DNA from 2 places in the Arthrobacter zhangbolii genome. Region 1 is predicted to be linked to the other one. Evidence: predicted binding sites of a transcription regulator. Region 1 holds the regulator's gene; the other holds the start of a gene.
What was found. Region 1 encodes HspR, which represses chaperone genes until heat shock. Its sites were predicted from a motif close to AAGTTGAGTCNNNNNGACTCAACTT; they were not measured.
Positions count from the first base shown of each region.

Region 2: a site for HspR is predicted at 3,609-3,633, ahead of MUK71_RS09255 (Hsp20/alpha crystallin family protein). Genes of this name have one in related genera too.

Region 1 is NZ_CP094984.1:3,015,489-3,024,755, forward strand. It holds gene trmB (tRNA (guanosine(46)-N7)-methyltransferase TrmB) at 102-947, shown strand; gene MUK71_RS14015 (SDR family oxidoreductase) at 954-1,718, opposite strand; gene MUK71_RS14020 (helix-turn-helix transcriptional regulator) at 1,820-2,659, shown strand; gene MUK71_RS14025 (NYN domain-containing protein) at 2,823-3,812, shown strand; gene MUK71_RS14030 (class I SAM-dependent methyltransferase) at 3,903-4,550, shown strand; gene MUK71_RS14035 (MOSC domain-containing protein) at 4,605-5,342, opposite strand; gene MUK71_RS14040 (heat shock protein transcriptional repressor HspR) at 5,396-5,908, opposite strand; gene MUK71_RS14045 (DnaJ C-terminal domain-containing protein) at 5,971-6,966, opposite strand; gene MUK71_RS14050 (nucleotide exchange factor GrpE) at 7,107-7,742, opposite strand; gene dnaK (molecular chaperone DnaK) at 7,745-9,267, opposite strand, start outside.
Region 2 is NZ_CP094984.1:1,996,826-2,006,092, forward strand. It holds gene MUK71_RS09235 (glycosyltransferase family 4 protein) at 1-895, shown strand, start outside; gene MUK71_RS09240 (NADP-dependent oxidoreductase) at 933-1,949, opposite strand; gene MUK71_RS09245 (MarR family winged helix-turn-helix transcriptional regulator) at 1,990-2,445, opposite strand; gene MUK71_RS09250 (aminoglycoside phosphotransferase family protein) at 2,587-3,567, shown strand; gene MUK71_RS09255 (Hsp20/alpha crystallin family protein) at 3,686-4,132, shown strand; gene MUK71_RS09260 (hypothetical protein) at 4,340-4,483, shown strand; gene MUK71_RS09265 (primosomal protein N') at 4,497-6,641, opposite strand; gene metK (methionine adenosyltransferase) at 6,649-7,872, opposite strand; gene coaBC (bifunctional phosphopantothenoylcysteine decarboxylase/phosphopantothenate--cysteine ligase CoaBC) at 7,936-9,219, opposite strand; gene rpoZ (DNA-directed RNA polymerase subunit omega) at 9,216-9,267, opposite strand, start outside.

The sequences.
Region 1 (9,267 bases):
CCAACATCTCCCACCAGCTTACCTGCTGGGGGGAAGTTTCCTAATTCGACGGCCAGCCGCAGTGAACTTTGGGGGCACGCCAGCCGATAGCATTAAGGGTAATGACTACTGAACCAGCCCTGCCCGACGCCACCGACACCGCTGACACCGAGGACCGGCATTTCCGCTCGCCTGTCTCGTTTGTCCGCCGCGGCTCCCGGTTGCAGGGCCGGCGCCAGCAGGCGTGGGATGAACTCTCGGACCGCTTCGTGGTGGACGTGCCGCGTGATGAAGCAGACACCTCCGTGCACCCGGACTATGTCTTCGACGCCACGGCCGAGTTTGGCCGCACCGCTCCCCTCGTCGTCGAGATCGGGTCCGGCCTTGGCGAGGCAGTCACGCACGCTGCCGAGGCAAATCCGGACAAGGACTTCCTGGCCGTGGAGGTCTATCTGCCGGGTCTGGCGCAGACGCTGCAGCGGATCGGGCAGAAGGGCCTGACCAACGTGCGGGTGGTCCAGGCCAACGCGCCGGAGGTGCTGACCACCATGCTGCCCGCCGGGTCCGTTGACGAGGTCTGGGTATTCTTCCCGGACCCCTGGCACAAGACCCGCCACCACAAGCGGCGCCTGGTCAAGGAATCCTTCGCCGAACTGGTGGCGCGGGTCCTGGTTCCCGGTGGCACGTGGCGCCTGGCCACGGACTGGTCCGACTACGCCGTGCAGATGCGCGAGGTCCTCGATGCCTCTTCCCTGTTCGGGAACCTGCACGCCGGTGAGCGGGCCGGGGCGGACAGCCCGCTGACGCGGGTCCGCCGGGAAGGCCTGGAAAACAAGGCCCCGGAGGACGACGTCGATGAGCGCGGTGGTTGGGCCCCCCGCTTTGAGGGCCGCACGCTCACCAGCTTCGAGAACAAGGCGCACCAGGCAGGCCGGCTCATCTTCGACCTCGCCTACCGGCGCGTCTAGCGGCGCCTAGCCCGGCTCCCCCGCGGGTACGGCCGGGTTTACGGCGGCCACCGCATCCGCGTAGCGTCCCTCCGTTTCGGCAAAACGAAGGAATTTCACGGCGTCGACCAGGATTTCCCGGGCGTCGGGCTGTGTCTCGAGCAGGGCCATGACTTCGTCGGCGAAATCGTCGAGCGGGAGGTAACGCTCGTTCACCGACCCGCCGGGCATCAACTCGGTCTGCACCGCCGGCGGCACCAGCTCAATCACCTGGACCGGGGTATCTGCCAGCTGCAGGCGGATGGTTTCGGTGAACCGGTGGATAAAGGCCTTTGTGCCGTTGTAGGTGGGCGTGGACATCAGCGGTGTGTGGGCCAGACCGGACGAAACAGTAATGATCGCAGCCTCCTCCCGGGTCTGCAGCTGCCCGATGAATGCTGCCATCAGGCGCAGGGGTCCGTTGATGTTCGTGTTCACCATCCGCTCGGCCCGGGCCAGGAACCCACCGTCGTGGACGTCCTCCGGTGCCATGATTCCCGCCATGGAGATCAGGACATTCAGCTCCGGATAGCGTTCCAGCACCGCATCCCGGGCCGCCGGCACGGAGTCCGGGTCCGTGGTGTCAATAACCACGGTACCGAAGCCGTGATCGGCAGCGAGCTCTGCCAGGACGTCGGTCCGCCGCCCGCCGATGATGACTTTGTTGCCGGCAGCCTGCAGGCGGAGGGCCAGCGCGAGGCCGATACCGGAGGTGGCGCCGGGAATGAAGATGGTGTTTCCGTAAATGTTCATGCTCCAAGTCTTGGCCGGGCGGCCGACGGGCGGCAGAGGAGCGTTTGTCGTAGGATTCCCGGTCCCTGTATGGAACGGCTGCGGTGGATCATGATGGAGCCATGGACCGCGCCGCACTCGCCGATTTCCTGAAGTCCCGCCGGGACGCACTGTTGCCCGAAGACGTGGGACTCTCCCCCGGCCTGCGGCGCCGGGTCTCCGGGCTGCGCCGGGATGAGGTTGCCCTCCTGGCGGGCATGTCGGTTGATTACTACACCCGGTTGGAGCAGGCACGCGGCCCCCAGCCGTCGGAGCAGCTGCTGGGCTCCCTGGCACGGGCCCTGCGGCTCAGTTATGACGAGCGGGACTACGTGTTCCGTCTGGCGGATCGGAATCCTCCGCTTCGGACCTTCCCGGATACCCACGTGGCGCCCGCCCTCCTGCGGGTGCTGGACCGGCTGGAGGATACGCCGGCCCTCATCCTTTCCGCGCTTGGGGAAACGCTGGCCCAGAACCGGCTCGCCAAGTTGCTGTTGGGCGACCATTCGCGGTTTACCGGCCACGCCCGCAGCAGCGTTTACCGCTGGTTTACGGACCCCGCCGAACGCAGCATCTATCCGGCAGGTGACCAGGAACGGCAGGGCCGGGCGCAGGTTGCCGGGTTGCGGGTCGCCGTTTCCGGCAACACTGCGGGAGCACGGGACGTGGTTGAGGCGCTGCTGCACCGCTCCCGGGAGTTTGACCGGATCTGGAAGTCCCACGCGGTGGCCACCCGTTTCGCCGACCATAAAACACTCCTGCATCCCGAGCTGGGCGAAATCGAGGTGGACTGCCAGACGCTGTACAGCGAGGATCGCGGGCAGGCGCTGCTGGTGCTGACCGCGCCCCCACGCAGTGAAGGGGCACAAAAGCTCGGCCTGCTCGCCGTCATTGGCCAGCAGCGGTTCACGCCGGATCGCTGATACCCTGCCCGGCCCCGCTGGTGTCTCCGGGTGGCCTGCTGTGCAAGGGTGACGGCTTTTACCGCCGGCTCTGCCGACGCCGGTTTGCCCCAGCCGTACCGGCCGCAGGAAACTGGGGGTACGGGCGGCAGCAAGCCGTCCGCCGTCCAGAAGGAATTCCCCCATGCATGAACCGAGCGATCCGCGCGTCGGCCTGTACATCGACTTCGACAACATTGTGATCTCCCGCTACCAGCAGCTGCACGGCCGCAACGCGTTCCAACGTGACGGGATCCGCAACTTCGACAAGACCAGCAGGGACGCGGATCCGGAGGTCGCTGCCCGGCTCGCCGCGGCCACCGTGGACTTCAACGCCATCATCGACTTCGCCGCGTCCTTCGGCACCCTGGTGGTTAACCGTGCCTACGCGGACTGGTCCGTGCCGGTCAATGCCAGCTACCAGCGCCAGCTGATGTCCCGGGCCGTGGACCTCACGCAGCTTTTTACCACCACCACCCGGGGCACCAAGAACGGCGCCGACATCCGCCTCGCCGTGGACGTCGTCGAGGACCTTTTCCGCCTCCCTGACCTCACGCACATCATTATTGTGGCCGGGGATTCGGACTACATTGCCCTGGCACAGAAGTCGAAGCGCCTTGGCCGGTTTGTTGTAGGCATTGGTGTCGCCGGGTCCACCAGCACCTCCCTGGCCGCGGCCTGTGACGAGTTCGAAGACTACGATTCCCTGCCCGGCATTGTGAAGGCGGAGGCAGCACAGGCCGCTCCGGGATCATCACCATCCCCGGCTGAGGCCGCGATGGACCAGACCCCCAGCAAGGCGCGCAAGCTCACCGTTGTGCCCATGTTCTCGCACACCGAGGATGCCCGTTTCGAGGAACCGGACGTCGCTGAGGACATTGATCCGCGGACGCTCGCCACGGAACTGCTGGTCCGGGCGCTGAAGATCGGCCATGCCAAGGGCGATGACGAATGGCTGAACACCGGCACGGTGAAGAACCAGATGCGGCGGATGGACCCCTCCTTCAACGAGAAGCCGCTTGGCTTCCGTTCCTTTACCGACTTCCTCTCCTCGCACAGTGACCTGGTGGAACTGGACGACGACGGCCCGCAGCGGCTCATCCGGCTTCGGCCGGACGCCGGCGCCCGGGAATAGCAGCCGGCCCGGCCGGGGTGGGCCTGCAGCCTTTGCCGGTCCGGCAACGGGGTTTGCAGCCCGGCCTCCGGGCGACGCATGCTTCAAGGTATGGAACCGACTCAAGATCCCGCCGCCACACCGGACCCGGCAACCGTTCAGGAAGACTGGGACCAGCGATACGCCGGCCGGGATGCGCTGTGGAGCGGTGAGCCCAATGGCGCACTTCTCACCGAGGTTGCCGGCATGGCTCCGGGGCGGGTGCTCGACGTGGGCTGCGGCGAGGGCGCGGATGCGCTGTGGCTGGCGGCCCGGGGCTGGGACGTCACTGCGCTGGACGTTTCACGTGTAGCGCTGGACCGGGCCGCCCGTCAGGCCGCCCAGCGGTCCCTGCAGGTGACGTGGCTGCACTCGGGACTGGTTGAAGCGGACCTTCCGGCCGGAGGCTTCGATCTGGTCTCGGCCCAGTATCCGGCGCTGCTGCGCACGGGGAATAATGCCGCCGAGCAGGCGCTGTTGCATGCGGTCGCCCCCGGCGGTGTCCTTCTGGTGGTGCATCATGCGATGCCCGCCGTTCATGAACCGCAGGACCAGGCTCCCGTCGACATGCGCGCCTACGTCCTGCCCGGCGATATTGCTGCCGCCCTGGACGGGGACTGGGCGGTGGAGGTGAATGAGACCCGCCCCCGGAGCGTCACGGCCGGCGCCGGAGCGCACCACGTCGAGGATGTGGTCCTGCGGGCACGGCGCCTGCGCTGACCGGTCGGCCCGCTACGCCCTGGCGGTCACCTCACGGCAGGGACATGCTGCCCTTCAGGCAGCACCGGACCCAAGGTGCAGGGTTACGGTGTCACCGGCCCGCAGCATCCCGGTGCGCAGCACATGGGCCTGCAGGCCGAGTTCGGCCCGGTGATGCGCACCCAGCACCTTCAGTGCCTTCGCCCCCGCATCGACGCCGGCCTGGGGCTGGTCGACCATAACGCAGCGCGGCATGCCCGGCCCCAGCTGCAGGAGCACCTCCGGGCCCAGGGCCAGTTCGGCACCTATCCAGGCGTCCTCGGTGAATACCCGCTCCGGACCGGTATCAATGATGATGTTGGCCCGGAAGCGGCGCTCGTCCACCTGTGCGCCGGTGAGGTCGTCCAGGGCGGCAAGGGAAGATGTGGTTAGCAGGTGCAGCGGAGTTTCGTCATGGTGCTGCACCGTGGTTTCAGGCTGCACGCGAAGCTCGCGGCCCAGGGCTGAGCTCAGGGCAGTGGATGCCGCCGGCTCATCGACCCGGTAGGACCGCCCATCGGGGCCGGTCAGCAGCGGCACGCCGTCCTCCGCGGTGCTGGAGGACCATTGCATCAGACCGGGCACCGGCCGGAAGCGGCGGGTGCGCTTGCCGCTGGCAATCCCGCCGTCGTTCGTATAAACCGCCCAGAGGCGGTCATCACGCAGGCCTCGCCGGGTGACCTCGACGGCGGCCAGCGCCTCGCCTGCGGTTGATTTGACCGGGTAGCGGTACAGCGCGCGCACGGTACCGACCGGACTTCCCATCTGTCGCATCCGGGCATCATCTCATGCCGCGCGGGCTGGTGCTGCGAACGTGCTGCAGGCCCTCAGAGCGACTGGATGTAGCCTTCTTCGGCGTAGTTCCGGTCCGCAGACTTGCCGGCCGGCAGTGCGCGGAGCCTGCCGCTGCGCTGCATCAGGGACACAAGTCCCAGCTGCTGCACCGAGCCCGGAGCCGCCGGCGGCCGCTGCCCGCGGCTCAGGGTCACCACATCGCCGGCCCGGCCGGCCGCGAAGACACGGCTGCGGTCCGAGGTGTGGCGGCGGGCAGTCTCCAGCTCGGAGGAAAGCTCGCTGACCCGCTGCCGCAGCCCGGTGACCTGGTTCTGCAGCTCCATGATCCGTTTGATTCCCTCCAGCGAGACACCCTCCTGGGAGAGTTTCTGGACCTCGCGGAGCAACTGGATATCCCGTTGGGAATACCGGCGCGACCGCCCGGGCGCCCGGCTGGGCCGGACTATTCCGAGCCGGTCATATTGCCGGAGGGTCTGCGGATGCATCTCCGCGAGCTCAGCGGCAACGGAGATCACAAAAATAGGCGCGTTGACGTCTATGCCCATTGTTCCTCCTTCACTGCTGGTTGAAATCCTAACCCCGGCGGGTCAATCCGCCGGGGAGCCGGCTAGAGCCGCGCCTTGGCGGCGAGCCCGGCCCGGGGGTCCTCACCCTTGGTGGCCTCGGCAAACGCCTCCACCGCGGCCTGGGCCTCTTTGTTCAGCCGTGAGGGCACGGCGACGTCCACGGTGACCAGCAGGTCGCCGTTGCCCTTGGACGTGTGCACGCCGCGGCCCTTGACCCTCAGTGTCCGGCCGGACGGCGTACCGGCGGGTACCTTCAGGCGCACGGTATCTGAGGTCAGCGTGGGCACCTCAATGGTGGCGCCCAGTGCGGCCTCCGGGAAGGACACCGGAACGTGGATCCGGATGTTGTTGCCGTCGCGGACAAAAAAGTCGTGCGGGGTGACATGCACGGTGACCATCAGGTCCCCGGCACCGGCGGCGCCGGGCTGCCCCTTGCCGCGCACACGGATCTTCTGGCCGTCCTTGACGCCGGCCGGAACCCGGACCTCCACTACTTCTCCGCTGGGTTCGCGGAGGCCGATCACGGTGCCGTTAATGGACCCCGCGAAGGAGATGGTGGTGCTGGCTGTCCGGTCCGCGCCTTTGGTAGGCGGCGGGGCGCCGAAGCCTCCGCCACCGAAACCGCCGCCGCCGAAGAGGTCGGCGAACTCCGGCGGGATGTTGCTGCCGCCGGCGTTGAACGTGGTCCGCCGGCCGCCGCCGCGGGCGGTCTGGCCGAACAGGTCCCCGAAGATATCCTCGAATCCTGCGCCGCCTGCTCCGCCGCCGCCCGGGGCACCGCCTGCAGAGAATCTGGCACCGCTGCCCATTGCGCGGATGGCATCATACTGCTGGCGTTCCTCTGCGTCGGAGAGCACCGAGTATGCCTCGGAGAGATCCTTGAACATCCGCTCCGCGTTGGCGTCACCCTGGTTCTGATCAGGATGGTATTTCCGTGCCAGCTTGCGGTAGGCCTTTTTGATGTCGGCGTCTGACGCATCCTTGGGAACACCCAGAATCTTGTAGAAGTCCTTATCGACCCAATCCTGACTAGCCAATTGGCGTCCCCTTTCTTGTGCACTGATCCCGCGTCGCTGCCGTTTGAGCCGGCCGACGGGCTTACTGCCGGCCCTGCTGCGGGACCTGCCTATGGAAATGTCCGGGGCTGCCTTCAAGGGCAGCCCCGGACACTGTGGAACTACTGTTCCGGAACCGAAACAATCACCTGCGCGGCACGCAGGACCCGGTCGCCGGACTTGTAGCCGGCGCGCAGGATCTGCGTGACCGTATCAAACGTGACATCGGCGCTCTGCTGCTGGATGAGTGCCTCGTGGATATTCGGATCGAACTCCACTCCGGTCTCGTCGATGCGGCTGAGTCCGTACGTCTTCAGCGAGTTTTCCAGCTTGGTGGCGATGGCGGCGAACGGTCCCTCCGCCAGGTCACCGTGCTGGCGTGCGGCATCGATGTCATCCAGGACGGGCATCAGCGTGTTCAGCACACCGATGACTGCCATTTCCCGGGCAACGTCGCGGTCCCGCTCCACCCGCTTGCGGTAGTTCACGTACTCGGCCTGCAGGCGCAGCAGGTCATTGCGCAGTTCCGCGGCTTCGGGCGAACCCGTATCCGCAGGCTGTGCCGGTACGTCAGCGTTGTTCAGGATCTGCTCGGCCTGGGACAGCGCGTCGCCGTCCGGTCCGGCGGCCGGGGAGGAAACGCCCTCCCCGGCTGCCGCTGCGTCCTGCTGTGCTGCTTCATCCGGCGCGGACTGGTCCTGGCCGCTGATCGGATCCTCGCCTTCGGGGGTGTTCCCGTGCTCGTTTCCAGCAGCCATGGTTACTTCTTCTCTTCGTCGTCGACAACCTCGGCGTCAACGATGTCTTCATCGCCTGCACCGCCGGCTGCCGCGCCGTCGCCTGCTGCGCCGTCGGCCGCACCCGGAGCGCCTTCGGCACCCGCAGCGGAGGCCGAAGCGTAGATGGCTTCGCCGAGCTTGGTCTGGGAAGCCTGCAGCTTCTCAAACGCGCTCTTGACCTCGTCGTCGTTCTCGGTGCCTTCGAGCGCCTTCTTCAGCGCGTCGACGTCGCCGCGGACCTCGGTCTTGACGTCTTCGGGCAGCTTGTCGTCATTGTCGGTGAGGAGCTTGTCCACCGAGTAGGCGAGCTGCTCTGCCGAGTTGCGGACGTCGGCTGCCTCGCGGCGCTTCTTGTCCTCCGCAGCGTGCTCTTCGGCTTCACGGACCATGCGGTCAATGTCGTCCTTGGAGAGCGAGGAGCCGCCGGTGATGGTCATCGACTGCTCGGCGCCGGTGCCCTTGTCCTTGGCGGACACGTGCACAATGCCGTTGGCGTCGATGTCGAAGGTGACCTCGATCTGCGGGACACCGCGCGGAGCCGGTGCAATACCGGTCAGCTCGAAGGTGCCCAGCGGCTTGTTGTCCCGGGTGAACTCACGCTCGCCCTGGAAGACCTGGATGGCCACCGAGGGCTGGTTGTCATCAGCCGTGGTGAAGGTTTCGCTCCGCTTGGTGGGGATGGCCGTGTTGCGCTCAATCAGCTTGGTCATCACTCCGCCCTTGGTTTCGATACCCAGGGACAGCGGGGTGACGTCGATGAGGAGCACATCCTTGCGCTCGCCCTTCAGCACACCGGCCTGCAGTGCGGCACCCACGGCGACGACCTCATCCGGGTTGACGCCCTTGTTCGGCTCCTTGCCGCCTGCCAGTTCCTTCACCAGTTCGGAGACGGCGGGCATACGGGTGGAACCGCCCACGAGGATGATGTGGTCGATGTCGGAAACCTTGATGCCGGCTTCGGCGATGACGTCATTGAACGGCTTCTTGGTGCGGTCCAGCAGGTCCTTGGTCAGGTCCTGGAACTTGGCACGGGAGAGGTGCTCATCCAGGTGGACCGGGCCTTCGGGAGTGACCGAGAGGTACTGCAGGGAGATGTTGGTGGAGGTGGCGGAGGAGAGTTCCTTCTTGGCCTGCTCCGCAGCTTCCTTCAGGCGCTGCAGGGCGATCTTGTCCTTGGACAGATCCGCACCCTTGGCCTTGGCCTGGCCCAGCAGGTAATCAACAATGCGCTGATCCCAGTCATCGCCGCCGAGGCGGTTGTCACCGGAGGTGGCGCGGACCTGGATGGTGGAGAACTCGTCCTCATCCTTGCCGACTTCGAGCAGGGAGACGTCGAACGTACCGCCGCCGAGGTCGAAGACGAGGATCAGTTCATCTTCCTTGCCCTTGTCCAGGCCGTAGGCCAGGGCTGCAGCGGTGGGCTCGTTGACGATGCGCAGCACGTTGAGGCCGGCAATTTCGCCGGCTTCCTTGGTGGCCTGGCGCTCTGCGTCGTTGAAGTAGG
Region 2 (9,267 bases), 1.0 Mb from region 1:
CGTAGCGCTCCGCGTTAACCGGCTGGGGGCTGACGCCGTTTTCTCGCCGATGCAGACCATGGGCAGCTGGGGGCGCAGGTATCCGCTGATTCTCACCCTGCACGATCTGATCTATTACCAGAACCCCACGCCCCCGGGGTTCCTGCCGCTGCCCGTGCGCGGACTGTGGCGCCTGTACCACCTGGCGTACTGGCCGCAACGGCTGCTGCTGAACCGCGCCGATGTTGTGGCCACCATCAGCGAAACCACCCGCGGCCTGATGGCCCGGCACCGGCTCACGCGCCGTCCGGTCAGGATGGTGGCCAACGCGCCGCAGGAGGGTTCGACGCCGAGGAACCCGGATGCCCCGGTGGAGAAGTCCCTGCTGTATATGGGCTCGTTTATGCCGTACAAAAACGTGGAAACCGTCATCCGGGGCATGGAGCACCTGCCGGGCTTCACGCTGCATCTGCTGAGCCGGATCAGTGACGAACGGCGTGCCGAACTGGAGGCGCTGGTACCGGCCGGCGCCCGGGTCCGGTTCCACAACGGCGTCAGCGATGAGGACTATGACCGGCTGCTGCGCCGGGCAACGGCCCTGGTCACGCTGTCCAGGGCCGAGGGCTACGGTCTGCCGGTCATCGAGGCGATGGCGGTAGGCACTCCCGTGGTGGCGAGCGACATTCCGATTTTCCGGGAGGTTTCGGGCGGCGCGGCACTGCTGGTGGACCCGGACTCCCCTGCCGGATTCGCGGACGCGGTACGTGCCCTGGCCGAGCCGGACCGGTGGCGAAAGGCGTCCGACGCCGGTATCCGGCGGGCGAACGATTACGGCTGGGACGTCTCTGCCCGCCAGCTCATGGCAGCGGCCGGGGAGGCTGTCCGCCTGTTCCCCGGCCGCCGCCGTCGTTCGTAGTCCCTCGTCCGTAGTCCCCCGCCAGCTGTCCTGCTGCTCAGCCCAGGTTGACGATCATCTTGCCCTTGTTGGCGCCCTTCATCAGGTCAATGAAGGCCTGGGGCGCATTTTCGAGGCCGTCCACGAAGGTTTCGTCATAGCTGACCGCGCCTTCCTGCAGCCACGTGGCCATTTGGGTGTTGAACTCGTCCACATACCGGCTGTAGCTGCCCACAATGAATCCGCGCAGGGTGATTTCCTTGCCGATGGCGAGGGCCAGGTTGCGGGGGCCGGAGGCGGCACCCTTGTCGTTGTACTGGGAAATCGCACCGCACATGGCCACCCGGCCGCCCTTGTTCATCACCGAGAGTGCGGCTTCAAGGTGCTCGCCTCCCACGTTGTCGAAGTAGACGTCAATGCCGTCCGCACCGGCAGCCTTCTTCAGGGAGTCCTTCACGGGACCGTCGTGGTAGTTGAAGGCCTCGTCGAAGCCGAGGTCTAGCAGGCGCTGGACTTTTTCCGCCGAACCGGCGCTGCCAATGACCTTCTTTGCTCCCATGACCTTCGCGATCTGGCCGACCAGTGAGCCAACGGCGCCGGCTGCCCCGGAGACGAACACCACGTCCCCTTCCCGAAACTCTGCCACCTTGGTCAGGCCGATGTAGGCGGTTTCACCCGGCATGCCGAGCACACCCAGATACGCACTGGCCGGGGCCAGATCGGTATCGATGACACGTGCACGGGCCCCGTCCAGGACTGCGTAGTCGCGCCAGCCGAGCCAGTGAACCACCTTGTCGCCGGGCTTGTGCGCGTCCGAACGGGATTCCACCACTTCACCGATGGCTCCGCCTTCCAGCGGGGCGTCGAGCTTAAAGGGCGGGACGTATGATTTCACGTCGTTCATGCGCCCGCGCATGTAGGGGTCCACGGACATGTGCAGGTTGCGCACAAGCACCTGCCCGTCCTGCAGTTCCGGGACCGTCACCTCGGTGAGGCGGAAGTTCTCTTCCGACGGCCACCCCGTGGGGCGGGAAGCAAGGTGGATTTCACGGCCGGTTTCGGGGTACGTGCTCATCAAGTGAACCTAACTGTTGGGATGGATGGTGCGGATGGTCTTACCGTGACGGTGCCTCATGGTCCTTCACCACGGCCTGCCGCAGTGCCGAATTCACCTTCGCCAGCGTGTCCTGCAGGCTGCGCAGTTCCTCCGGGTCGAGGCCGGCAGCCGCCGCAACGCGGTCAGGAAGGTCCCGGGACTTCTGTTCCAGGGCGCGGCCGGCAGCAGTGAGGTGGACCCGGACCCGTCGTTCGTCCTCGACGGCGCGGTGGCGCTGCACCAGTGCTGCCGCTTCCAGGCGTTTAATCAGCGGCGAGAGTGTGCCCGAGTCCAGTTCCAACGCCTGCCCCAGGTCCCGGACGCTTTGCCCGTCCTGTTCCCAGAGCAGGGTCATCACGAGGAACTGCGGGTAGGTGAGGTTCAGTTCCTCGAGCATGGGCCGGTACAGGGACGTGGCCGCACGGGAGGCGGAGTACAGCGAAAAGCACACCTGACGCTGCAGTGATTCGTTCATCCGCCCACCCTAGGACACGATTCAATTGTGCACAACCAAGTGGTGCACCAACCGTGGGTGCACCACAGCTGTGCCGGACATACTTCCGGGACCGGCCGTTGGTTCCCGGCTACAGCACCCTCCGGCGCATAGGCTGTGCGGATGCACTCCCCTACAGTTCCGGTCACCGATTACCGCCGCACCGCCAGCCGCCGGCCCTGGGCCGGCCTGCCCGCGCCCGTCCGGCAGGAACTGACGGACCTGCTGGGCGGCAGCGTCACGTCCGTACGGCCGGCCGGCGGAGGGTTTACGCCGGGATTCGCCGCAGTGCTCTCCCACGGCGAAGGGCGCAGCATTTTCGTGAAGGCGGCACCGGCGTCGGACGCGTTTGTCTACCCCGCCTACGCACGGGAGGCCCAGGTGGCCCCGCTCCTGCCTCCGGACATGCCGGCGCCCCGCCTGCTGGGTACCCGCACCGTCACCGCCGCGGACACGGACTGGCTTCTCCTGGCCTACGAGGCCGTGGACGGAACAATGCCCGGGCACCCGTGGACCGGGACGGACCTCGCCGCGATAGAGGCATCCTGCACCGCATCAATCCGTCTCCTGTCGAACTTCCCGGGGCACCTCTCCGGCAGCCCGGTTTCACAGGACATCACCGCGGTTCCGTCCCCGTTCCAGGCTGTGGCCGACGGCGGGGCGGCGCCCTGGTTCCTGCCGTCCCTCACAGCCGGTGATGCCCGCCGCCTCCAGGAGCTGTGGGAGCTCAGCCCGGAAGCCCTGGCCGGGGACTCCGTGCTGCACGGTGACCTTCGGCCGGACAATATCCTGCTGCGCTCGGGCAAGGCCCTGTTCTGTGACTGGAACTTCCTGGGCACCGGTGCGGCGTGGATCGACTGGGTGGGGGTGCTGCCCTACGCGCGCGGCGGCGGTCTCGACGTCGATTCCTGGCTAACGCGGTCCGCGCTCACCCGCGGGGTTCCGCCCGAGCATATCGATGCATTCCTGGCGGCACTGCTGGCCTACATGATCCATTCCGGATGCCAGCCGGAGGTCGAGTCGAGCCCGCAACTGCGCAGCCACGGGCGGCACACCGCACAGCTGATCCACGCCTGGACCTTAAGCCGTTGGGCACAGAAATAGCACTTGGCACTCTAGCCATGAGAGTGCTAATCTCTTTTCGCAAGTTGAGTGACACTGACTCAACTTTGAAACCGGATACCGCTTGTCTCAAGCGATCGAATGGAGGAGTTGATTTTCTATGGCTATGAAGTTTGATCCGTTCCAGGAACTCGACCGGATGGCACAGGCCCTGCGCGGCGAAGGTTCCCTGCGCGGCATGCCCATGGACCTCTACCGGCAGGGTGACCACTACATTCTTGCGGCCGATCTCCCGGGCATCGACCCCGGATCCATCGACGTCGACGTTGACGGCCAGCTCCTGACCATCCGTGCCCAGCGCACGCTGCACGGCGCTGACGGGGTGAAGTGGCTGACCCGGGAACGTGAAAGCGGATCCTTCCTGCGCCAGCTGAACCTGGGCCAGGGCATCGACACCGAAAGGATTGCCGCCAGCTACGAGAACGGCGTCCTGAGCGTGACCATTCCGGTGAGTGAGAAAGCCAAGCCGCGCAAGATTGCCGTCCAGGCGCCGACGGATGGCGCGGTAATCCAGCAGGACGAACAGCGTGAGGCGGTATCCGCCTAGCGGCACGGACGCAAAAGGGAACGCCCGTCCGGCGGGCGGGACACGGATAGGCGCCAAGGGGCCCGGGAATATCTCCCGGGCCCCTTTTTTGCCCGCCGCAGGCGGTGGCCAATGTCACCGGCAGCGGATTCGGGCACGGCCTCCGGATGGCGGGATACTGGGTGTTAATCGGCTTTTTCTCCACGGGAAAGAGGGATGACGTTGCGAATGCCCACCATCAACCGTCCAGGCTGGATGATCCACGGCGTGCCCCGCGGGCTCCTGGGCCGGCTCTCCCGGCTGGCTACCGCAGCCCAGCTCTCGCTGCTGTCCCTGCTGGGTGCGGCAGCGGTGCTGCTGGAACTGTTGTAGCCGTGGGCCCGGGTTAGAGAACGTCTATTCCGTCTACCCGTACGTAAACAGGATCTCCGGTACGCCTGGCAGATGCTGCGGCTTTGGTGGAGCGCAGGGCAGCCGTAACGGCCGGTGCCGCCGCATAGGGGAAGAAAAGCAGTGTGCGGAAGCGGCCGCCTGCCCCGCCGAGCTGGCCGTCCCGGACCTCCCGTGCCTCCGGACCCGTACCCGCATCCGCCAGCGGCGCCGGTCCCACGGTTCGCGTGCCGTCCGGCAGCCCAAGCCGTGCAATGAAGGCATCGAGGCCTTCCCTGGACCCGGTCAGTTCCGCATAGCGGACAGCAGGGGGCAGCCCGAGTTCGCGCCGCAGTTCCAGCTCCCGTTCGGCTGCGCCGGCCGGGTCCCAGCGCAGCAGGTGTCCCACGGTGGTGCTGTCATCGGCGGTGACCACCACCAGCCCCTTTTCGCCAGCCGGCCGCACCAGTGCCGCAGCACTGAACCAGCGGCGCAGCGTATCCTCGCCGGCCCGCAGCGATTCGCGGGAAAGCATCGCGTTGCCGTCCAGCAGGATGGCTGCAGCGTAGCCGCCCGGCGCCACCGGCTCCGCGCCGGGCGTGGCAACCACCAGTGCCGGGGCGTCGGGAATCTCGGCACGGACGTGGTCTCCGGCCGATGAGATCACCGTGGTGGAGGGAAACGCGCGGCCCAGCTCTTCGGCTGTGCGTCCTGCCCCCGCAGTGGAGCCGCGAAGGTGCACTCCCCCGCAGTTGCTGCAGTGCCACATAGGCTCCGGCCGGCCACACCAGCGGCAGGCCGGAGTACCGTTGCGGCTGGCCAGCCCCAACGGGCCCGAGCAGTTCCGGCACCGCGCCGGTTCCCGGCAGTCCTGGCAGGACAGTGCCGGCGAAAAGCCGGTGCGTGCCACCTGGACCAGCACCGGACCGCGGGTCAGCCCGTCCTGTGCCGCTTTCCAGGCGGTGTGCGGTATCCGTGCCCTGGCAGCCAGCGGGTCCCGCTCCATGGTGAAGGAATCAGCGGTGCTGACCACCCGGGGCGCCGAGGCACGCACCGTGGAGCGCTCCGCAGCAATCCCTGCGGCCCAGCCGCTGGCCACCAGCCGCTGGGCCTCCGTGCTGCGCGAATGCGATGCCAGGAGCAATGCTGCCCCCTCCAGCTCGGCCCGCAGCAGCAGCACATCACGGGCATGCTGATAGGGTGCCCGCTGTTCGGCATGCAGATCATCGGCGTCGTCCCAGATCACGGCCAGTCCCAGATCCACCACCGGAGCATACGCGGCGGAACGGGTGCCGATAGCCACCCGGACATCCCCGTGCAGCAGCTGCAGGAAACTGCGGTAGCGCGGGGTGGGGCCGTCTTCGGCGGTGAGCCGGACGAAGGCGTCGGCGCCTATCCGGGCGGTGAGCGCCGTTTGCAGCCGGGCAAGATCCTTGTTGTCGGGCACCACCACCACGGCGCCCCGGCCGGAGATCAGCGTGGACCGGACCGCTTCGGCCACTTCAGCGGGCCAGTCGCGCGGGCCGTAGCCGCCCAGCGAGGAGAGTACGGCGCGCGGACTGTGCCCGGCGGCAAGATGGGTCAGGAAGCGGGGACCGTGCGGATACCGCGCAAACGGGTTGACTCCGGCGCCCTCCGGGCCGGGCAGGACATCTTCCGTTCCGCCCGGAACCCCGGCCGGAGGCTCCCCCGCCCGGGTCTGCAGCCGGGCCTCGGGGGTGAACTCCTTATCCACCCTGGCGGCCCGGGGCGGGATGGCCACTCGCAGTACGTCATGCACGGTGCCGGCATAGCGGGCGGCAACTGCTTCGGCCAGGCGCAGGATCCGGGGGGTCAGTACAGGCTGGGGGGAAATAACCTTTCCCAGCGGCATCAGCCGCGCGGTGGTATCCGCTTCGGCGGCACGTTCGGTGATGAAGCCCGGCAGTTCCTGGCCTCCGAACCGAACCTTCACGCGTGCTCCCGGCACGGCATCCCGGTCGAGTTCGTCAGGAACCAGATAGTCGAACGGCCGGTCCAGGTGCGGCAGCGGCGAGTCCAGCAGCACGCGGGCAATCGGGAGCACCGATGCAGGCCGGGCCTTGCCTACGGGCTTGGCCGACGGCGCGAAGCCGTGCAGCAGGGAAAGCTGCACGGCTTCATCGGAGCGATCCGCGGCCATGGCGGTACTACACGTTGAAGTAGCTGCGGAGGTCCTCGACCTTGTCCTTGCGCTCCCAGGTGAAGCCTTCATCCTCGCGGCCGAAGTGGCCGTGGGCGGCTGTGCGCTGGTAGATGGGACGCTTCAGGTCCAGTCCGTTGATGATGCCCAGCGGGCGCAGGTCAAAGACTTCCTGCACGGCGTCGGCAATACGGGCCGGGTCCACCGTTTCGGTGCCGAAGGTCTCCACGTAGATACCCACGGGGCGGGCCATGCCGATGGCGTAGGCAATCTGGATTTCCGCGCGCCGGGCCAGGCCGGCGGCCACCACGTTTTTGGCCACCCAGCGCATGGCGTAGGCCGCGGAGCGGTCCACCTTGCTCGGATCCTTGCCGCTGAACGCTCCCCCGCCGTGGCGGGCGAATCCGCCGTAGGTGTCCACAATGATCTTGCGTCCGGTCAGTCCGGCGTCCCCCACCGGCCCGCCGATAACAAAGGGACCGCCGGGGTTGATGATGTGCTGGACCTCGGAAATGTCCAGGTCGGTGCCTGCCAGCACCGGATTGATGACGTGGGCCGCCATGTCGGCGCGCAGCTGCTCAAGATCAAGATCGGCGGCGTGCTGGGTGGAGACCACCACGGAGTCCACGGATACGGGGCGGTCTCCGTCGTAGCCGATGGTGACCTGGGTTTTCCCGTCCGGGCGCAGGTACGGGAGCGTTCCGTCCTTGCGGACGGTGGTGAGCCGCTCCGAGAGACGGTGGGCCAGCCAGATGGGGGTGGGCATCAGGACGGAGGTTTCGTCGCTGGCGTAGCCGAACATGATGCCCTGGTCCCCGGCGCCCTGGGCGTCATAGGGGTCCTCAACCTTGCCGGTGCGGTTCTCCAGTGAGTTGAACACGCCGGAGGCAATTTCCGGGGACTGCTGGCCGATGGATACGGAAACGCCGCAGCGGGCGCCGTCAAAGCCGTTGGCCGAGGAGTCATAACCAATGTCCAGGATGGTGTCACGGACCAGCTGCGGGATCTCAACGTATCCCTCGGTGGTCACCTCGCCGGCTACATGGACCAGGCCGGTGGTTACGAGTGTTTCGACGGCTACCCGGGATTCGGGATCAACCTTGAGCAGGCCGTCGAGGATTGCGTCACTGATCTGGTCACAGATTTTGTCCGGGTGGCCTTCAGTGACGGATTCCGAGGTGAAAAGGCGCAGGTTGGACTGCGTCTTGGGAGAGGCGGAAGTAGAAGTCACAGCATTTACTCTACCGGGCGGCCCGGACACTCCCCGAACCGCCCGGATGCGTGCTCAGGTCTGTCAGGGGCGGCGGGCAGCCAGTTCGGCGGCAATCCTTGCAATGATGCGTGCCGAAACCTCGGTTTTGCTGCCGGCCGCGCTTTCCCCGGCGGACCCGGCGGGCTCTGCCGGTGAGAGAATCCTCACCTCGGTCTGGTCCTGGCCGAAGACCAGCGACTTGCCAACCTGGTTCAGGACCAGCAGGTCGCAGCCCTTGCGGGCCAGCTTCCGGCGGCCGTATTCCAGGACATCAGTGGTCGCGTCGCCGGTTTCCGCAGCGAACCCCACGATAAGTGCCGGTGTGGCACCGGTTCCCCGGGCCTGCACGATCTCCTGGAGAATGTCCGGGTTGCGCACCAGCGTGATCACCGGGTCGGCAGTGTCGTCGCTCTTTTTGATCTTGGTCTCCACCACCTTGTCCGGGCGGAAGTCGGCGACGGCGGCAGCCATCACCACGACGTCGGAGTCGGCGGCAGCCTTGTGTACCGCCTCGCGCAGTTCAAGGGCGGTTTCCACCCGCACCAGTTCGATGCCGCCGGGCGCCGGAACCTCCATGTGCGCGGCGATCAGCCGTACCCGGGCACCGGCGGCGAGGGCTGCCTCGGCCAGTGCGGTGCCCTGTTTCCCCGAGGAACGGTTGCCCAGGAACCGGACCGGATCCAGGGGCTCACGGGTTCCGCCGGCCGTGACCGTGACGGTAATGCCGGACAGCAGGCCGGAAAGCTCTCCGGCCGAACCGGCGGCCTCTTCCACAGCGGCAAGGGCGGCGGTGAAGATGGTTTCAGGTTCGGGCAGGCGGCCCGGGCCGGAATCCCGGCCGGTCAGCCGGCCCACTGCGGGATCGATCACGACGGCGCCGCGGCTGCGCAGGGTGGCCACGTTGGCCACGGTGGCGGGATGCGCCCACATCTCAGTGTGCATGGCCGGGGCAAACACCACCGGGCCGCGGGCCATCAGCAGGGTGTTGGTCAGCAGGTCATTGGCCTGCCCCGTTGCAGCCCGGGCCAGCAGATCCGCGGTGGCCGGAGCCACCACAATCAGGTCCGCCTCATGGCCCAGGCGCACATGGTTGACTTTGTCCACCTCGTCGAACACCGACGTGGACACGGGGTTCCCGGAAAGTGCTTCCCAGGTGGCAACCCCGACAAACCGGGTGGAGGATTCGGTGGGGACAACGGTGACGTTGTGCCCGGCCTCGGTAAAAAGCCGCAGCAGCGACGCAGCCTTGTAGGCGGCGATTCCGCCGCCCACACCCAGAACTATGCGCACGCTGCTGCCTTCCCCCGGTGAACTGCCGCTGCTTATTCGGCGGTCTCGTTCGGGCGGACCACCAGCATGCCGTCATTGATCTCG